Regions from separate parts of the Streptomyces sp. NPDC001507 genome, predicted to be linked through region 2. Evidence: riboswitches for the same ligand, from Rfam matches in the RefSeq annotation. Region 2 holds a riboswitch; the other holds the start of a gene.
What was found. Region 2 has a riboswitch for cobalamin ahead of ACFY0K_RS07240 (prenyltransferase/squalene oxidase repeat-containing protein). Riboswitches for the same ligand answer to the same signal wherever they lie in the genome.
Positions count from the first base shown of each region.

Region 1 (3,189 bases), 620 kb from region 2:
GCCGGAAGCCGTCCGACTCCAGGGAGCCGTGCCAGTGCGTGCCCCAGGTCTGCCCGACCCGGCAGCCGTCCAGGAACGGCTCGCCTCCGGTCACCTCGCCGACCCCGTGATGGATCTCGTACCCCTCGACCCGCTCGCCGAGGGCCTCCCCGACGGGCCGGGTGAGTGTCTTCTCCCGGGCGAACCGGACGCGCACGGGCAGCACCCCGAGCCCGTCGACGGCCCCCTTGCGGCTCTCGACCTCGTCCTCGATGTGCTCGCCGAGGATCTGGAAGCCACCGCAGATGCCGAGCACCGGCCGCCCGTCGGCAGCGCGCCTCCGGAGCGGGTCCGCGAGCCCCCGCTCGTGCAGCCACTCCAGGGCGCGGACCGTCCCCCGGGTGCCGGGAACGATGACGAGGTCGGCGTCGGCGAGTTCCTCCGCCCGGTCCACGAACCGCACCACGACGCCGGGTTCGGCGGCCAGCGCGTCCACGTCCGTGAAGTTGGACATCAGGGGGATGGCGCAGACGGCGACCCGCAGCACGTCCTCCCCGACGGGCGGGGCTGTGTTCGACTCCCGGACGGTTCCCCGCAGAGAAACCCGAAGCCCGTCCTCCTCGTCGATCCCGAGCCCGTGCCGGAAGGGGAGGACGCCGTAGGTGGGCCGCCCGGTGAGCCCGTGCAGCATGTCGAGGCCCGGTTCGAGCAGCGAGACGTCGCCCCGGAACTTGTTGACCAGGAACCCGGCGACAAGGGCCTGGTCCTCCGGCGACAGCAGTGCCACGGTCCCGAAGAAGGAGGCGAAGACGCCCCCGCGGTCGATGTCCCCGACCACGAGCACGGGCAGCCCGGCGTTCCTGGCGATCCCCATATTCACGATGTCGGTCCGGCGCAGGTTGATCTCCGCCGGACTGCCCGCCCCCTCACAGATCACCGCGTCATACGTGCCCCGCAACTCGGCGAGACAGTCGAGCACGGTCCCGAGCAGCTTCTGCTGCCGCCCGCCGTGATACCCGCGCGCGCTCAGCTCGCCGACGGGCTTGCCCAGCAGCACGACCTGACTGCTCTGCTCGCCACCTGGCTTGAGCAGCACCGGGTTCATCAGCGCGGTCGGCTCCACCCGGCAGGCCTGCGCCTGCATGGCCTGTGCCCGCCCGATCTCGGCACCCTCGCGCGTGACGAAGGAGTTGAGGGACATGTTCTGCGCCTTGAACGGTGCCACCTTCACGCCCTGCCGCACCAGCCACCGGCAGATACCGGCCGTGACGACGCTCTTGCCGGCATCGGAGGTGGTACCGGCCACGAGGAGACCGCCGTTGTTCATGACGCCCGTCCCGAGAGCGATCCGCGCAGCAGGGCACCCGCCGCGCTCACCCCCAGCGCCAGCCATCCCACCCGCCGTGACAACCGCACCGCCCGCCCGATGTCCGCGACCTGCACAGCCCGCCCCTCCCCGTTCAGCACCGGCCGGTGCTCGACCCGCCCGCCATACGACAGCGTCCCCCCGAGCCGCACCCCCAACGCCCCCGCGAACGAAGCCTCCACGGGCCCCGCGTTGGGACTCGGATGCTTCGCCGCATCGGCCCGCCAGGCCCGCACCGCTCCCTTGGCGTCGCTTCCGGCCACCGCGGCCAGCACGGCGGTGAGCCGTGCCCCCGGCCAGCCCGCCACGTCGTCCAGCCGCGCCGAAGCCCATCCGTACCGCCGGTACCTGGCCGACCTGTGCCCCACCATCGCGTCCAGGGTGTTGACGGCCCGGAACCCCAGCAGCCCGGGGACGCCCCCCACGGCTCCCCACACCAGCGCCCCCACGACCGCGTCGCTGGTGTTCTCGGCGACGGACTCCACGACCGCACGGGCGATCCCGTCGGCGTCCAGGACCTGCGGATCCCGCCCGCACAGATGCGGCAGCCGGGCACGGGCCGCCTCGACGTCACCCGTCTGCAGGGCCCGCCCGATGGTCCGGGCCTCACGGGAGAGCGAAGTGCCCCCGACGACGGCCCAGGTGGCAGCGGCCGTGAGCGCGACGGACGCGACGGCGGACGGGCGTACGACCCGCTGCGCCGCGGCACCCAGCGCCACGGCGCCCCCGGCGCACACGGCGGTGTGCAGCGCGCCCCACCCGCGGTGGTCCCGCCACAGCACCCGTTCCACGGCCCCGGCCGCCCGTCCGAACACGGCGACCGGATGCCCACGGCGCGGATCGCCGAGCAGCAGATCACCGAGAAGACCGGCGGCGGCGCCGTACGCGAAGACGCGGTCGGCACCCATCGGCTCAGCCGGCCGTGGGGTCGGGGACGGGCCGGGTACTCAACCTCGATCGGCAGCCGCGCATGGCGTTATGTCCTCACTCAGGGTGTCCGCGCCCTGGTTCGACGAGAACGGCGGTGGGAGTTCCTGGCTTCCGGGGATCGCTACCCCGGTGACAGTGGCGGGACCGCGCCGGATTCACACCGGCTTCCTCCCTTGCCGCCGTACATGGCTCCGGAAGTCCACCACGCCCCCGGAAGACCCGTCAACTTGCCTTTGACCTGCGAGGGGAGTGTGTGGGAAGGCCCACACCGGGTGGCCGGCGGGGCCTGTGGGGTATGCGGAAGGCTCCTCTCCGGGCGGACGGAGAGGAGCCTTCGGAGCGCCGACGAGGCTCTTTGCGGCGGGCCTTGGGGTGTCAGGCCTTCGCCACGATCAGGTGGATGCCGTACGCCACCGCGGCCGCGCAGGCGGCGAAGCAGAGCCAGGCGGCCGTCACGGCCAGGGCCGCGGAGTCGCCCTGGGCGGTGGCGCGTTCGCGGGCGGAGAGGCCCTTGATGCCGAGGGTGAAGAGGGCCACCAGGCCCACGGTGGCCACGAGGCTGACGCCGAAGACGGAGCCGATGGCTGCCCAGTCGATGTTCATGTCGGTTCTTCCTCGGGGTCAGACGGTGGCGGCCGGGTCGGTCGCGGGAGCGGCCGGGGCGGATGCGGAGGCGGGGGCGGGGATGGTGGCGGTCAGATCGTCCGTGACCGTGACCGGGCCCGCGGGCGGCGGGGTAACGGCGGCGATCGCCGCGGTCACCACGCCGGCCGGCTCCTCGGTGCCGACGACGTTGCTGCTGTCCACGACCTCGCGGCGGGAGAGCTTCCAGATCGCGGCACTGGCGGCCACGAGGAAGACGGCGACGGCGGCCGTGCCCCAGTCGCCGAGGTCCGTCACGGACTCGGCGAGCG
Region 1 is NZ_JBIAVV010000002.1:856,202-859,390, forward strand. It holds gene ACFY0K_RS10025 (cobyric acid synthase) at 1-1,306, opposite strand, end outside; gene ACFY0K_RS10030 (cobalamin biosynthesis protein) at 1,303-2,253, opposite strand; cobalamin riboswitch at 2,354-2,494, opposite strand; gene ACFY0K_RS10035 (hypothetical protein) at 2,651-2,878, opposite strand; gene ACFY0K_RS10040 (anion permease) at 2,897-3,189, opposite strand, start outside.
Region 1: linked by a shared signal. The riboswitch ahead of ACFY0K_RS10030 (cobalamin biosynthesis protein) and the one ahead of ACFY0K_RS07240 (prenyltransferase/squalene oxidase repeat-containing protein) in region 2 are both predicted to bind cobalamin.

Region 2 (3,189 bases):
GAGGTGGCCGCTCTTCGACATGGCGTCCGCCAGGTACGCGGCGCCGTTGCGGGCCACCTCCTCCCGCGTGCGCGCCGTGCCGGAGCCGGCGCAGGCGGGATCCTTCGCCCGGGCCTTGCCGGCCGTCGTCACGAACCCCTTGCCGAGGGCCCCGAGCACCCCGGCCGCGGTCGCGTCCGCGTTGGCGGCCAGCTTCCCCTGCTTGTCCGGCTGGTAGGCGAGGGCACCGCCGCCGTCCTGGCCGCACGGGAGGGACCACTTGGCGAGGAGGTCGTACGGCGACCTGTCCGCGCTCGCGCCGGCCGCCGCGAGCGCGCCCACGACCACGCCGGTGGAGTTGGTGTCACTGGGCGAGCCGGGGGTGTAGCCCCAGCCGCCGTCCTTGTTCTGCACCGACTTCAGCCAGCTCACCGCCCTGGTCGCGGCGGCGTCGCGCCCGCCGACCGCCTTCAGCGCCTGTACGGCGGCGGCCGTGCTGTTCGTGTCGACCGTCACCTTGGCGTCGCAGGCCGCCGCCGGCGCCGCGCGGAAGGCGGCGAACGCGCCGTTCGCGCACTGCTGCCCGGCCAGCCAGTCCACCGCCTTCGCGGCCGGGGTCACCCCCACCGCACGCTGGGCCAGCAGGGCGAGGGACTGGCGCCAGACGCCGTCGAACTTGGGGTCCGAACCGCCGTACAGCCCCGACGGAAGCACCGACGACGCGGACGGCGACGGGGACGTGGTGCCGGCGGCCAGCGCGGTCGTCGCGGGCATGGCGGCACCGATGACGGCGGTGGCGGCCAGCGCCCCGGCGGTGCGGCGGAGGACGGTCATGATCGGCGGGTGCCTCTCCCTGCGGGGAGCCGGGCAGCGCGGGAGACCCCGGCGGCTCGGCTCCGTAACCTCGACGGTGCCGTGCGACGACGGGCGCCGGCGCACATGAGCCGATCAACGTCCCGGGCGCGGCGGTCCGGCTTGCCACGGCAGGTGGCTCACGGTTGCGGGTCAGCGCCGGAATTGCACCGGCTTCCCCCCGTACGGGTGATGACGACCCGGCTACTTTACCGGCCGCCCCGAGGAAGCTGAGAGGGGGCTGTGCGGGGACCGTTCCGTCAGGGTCGCGCCATGACGGGGAGACTGCTCGGGGCGGGGCGTGCACGGAGCGGCTGTCCGGACCGACCCTGCTCACGGCCCCGCTCGCCGAGCCCGGCGGACCGACCGAGGACGGACCGACGGCGGCCCTGCGCCGGCGCGCGGCCCATCCGGCGATGAGCCGAGCGGAAGTCGAAGTGCCGGACAGGGACGGCCAGTTGATACGGTCGGTCGCCTTCTAGCGTTCTGGCGCCGTCTCCGCGGACTGCCCCCGCGTGAAGCCGTGGCTCCGCTCCACCTTCGCCACGTGCAGGGTGTAGCTCTCGTACCACTCGGCCCGCCCGCGCCGCTGCGCCGCGCGGTGCTCGGCGTCGGTCCGCCACCGGGTGAGGGCGTCGGCGTCGCGGAAGTACCCGACGGTGATACCCAGCCCGCCGGGGGTCTGCGCGTGGTCCATCCCCAGGTACCCCGGGATGTCCTTCACCAGTTCCTCCATGCGCGCGTTGGTCTCGCCGTAGCCGCTCTGGTCCTGGGTCCGGATCGTGGTGAAGACGGCCACGTAGTACGGGGGTTCATAGGCCTGGACGGGCACGACGGACGCTTCGGGGTGATCGCTCATGGCCGCACCGTAGAGCGGAACATGCCCGGTGATCCAGCGCCTTTCGGGGCAGCGTCCCGTAAGGGGCGCTGGGGGTACCCCGGCCGAAGGCCGGGGGAGGAACAGGACGGCGCCGCAGCCGGCTGACGGCACCTCGCGGCACTTCCGGCGGAGCGTTCAAGCCGCGTCCGCGAGCGGCGCGATGCCCACCGACAGATGGCGGCCCATGCGGCGCAGCGCGTCGTCGCAGGCGTCCGGGGTCTCGCCCACCGCCACCCACAGGGCCAGCCGGTCGGCGGCGGTGGCGTGCGGGCCCGCGGTGACGTGGTTGCCGGTGTGCTGGGTGAGGAGCATGCGGTCGGCGCCGGGCTCGTGGGCGGCGTCGGGGGAGAGGTCCAGGTGGTCGAGGCGGCCGGTGGCGGCCGGGTACGCGAACTGGATCGCGGCCGCCCGCTGCCGGGTGGGCGTCGTGTCGGGCACCTCGCCGGTGGCGAGGGCGGCCGCGGCCCGGGCGAGGTCGACGCCGGTGGCCCGTCTGACGAGGAGCGGGATCAGGTCGCCCGGGAGGTGCGGGGCGACGTCGGTGACCCGGGGGCCGCGGTCGGTGAGGGTGAGGCCGATGTGCAGGACACCCCGGTCGAGACCGAGGGCGTGCACGGTGCGGTCGACGGCGAGGCGCAGGAAACGGTTGTGCAGCAGGCCGTCGTGGGCGTGCACGGTGTGCCGGAGCGGCTGCCGGGCGGGCGCCGGGCCCAGGGCCGTACGGGTGATGGCGGCGATGCGGATCTCGCCGTCGAGGACGACCGTCTCGGCCGAGACGCGGGGCGTGCCGGGGTCGTCGGGGCCGCCGGTGGGAACGGTGTGGGCGGACAGCAGCGCGTGCAGTGCGGGCGGGTCGGTACAGGCCTCGGCCGCGGCGAGGGAGGGGCCGGGCAGCCCCAACTGCCCGGCGATCCTCGCGGCGGCGACCGCGTACTCGCCCGAGAAGGTCAGCACGCCGCGGACTCTGTGCCGGGCCGCGAACCGAACCACCGCCGACGCCGTCGCGCCGCCTTTGCCGGGGTCCGCCGCGAGTCGTCCGGCCAGGCACGGCTGTGCCCAGGCGGGCGGCGCGGCGTCCACCAGCAGCACCGGGCGGGCCGCGGCGACACGCGCCAGCACGAACTCGTCGTACGCGCAACGGCGTCCGGCGCCGAGGAGCAGGACGGGCTGCGGCATCGGTTCGCCTCACCTTCCGGGGAGGAGGCGGGGCGGCTGGTCGCCCCGGATGCCGCTCCCCCATAGGCGGCACCCGGGGCGGGTCGGTTCGACCGTGGCCTGGTGACGTGATCCTTTCCTGTTGAACCGTCATATGTCAACAATTGCTGCCTACTTGTGCAGTGGTACTTGTCATGTCTGGTGGGCGGGACCGGTGATTCGATAGCCTCGCGTCTGCCCGGCCCGCTAGGTCGGCCGGCCGATCACGCGTGTGCAGGGGGACCTTGGTGAGTGACGCCCATGCCCCGCTGACCGGCGTACTG
Region 2 is NZ_JBIAVV010000002.1:234,217-237,405, forward strand. It holds gene ACFY0K_RS07240 (prenyltransferase/squalene oxidase repeat-containing protein) at 1-813, opposite strand, end outside; cobalamin riboswitch at 921-1,050, opposite strand; gene ACFY0K_RS07245 (antibiotic biosynthesis monooxygenase family protein) at 1,310-1,690, opposite strand; gene ACFY0K_RS07250 (hypothetical protein) at 1,847-2,887, opposite strand; gene ACFY0K_RS07255 (XRE family transcriptional regulator) at 3,154-3,189, shown strand, end outside.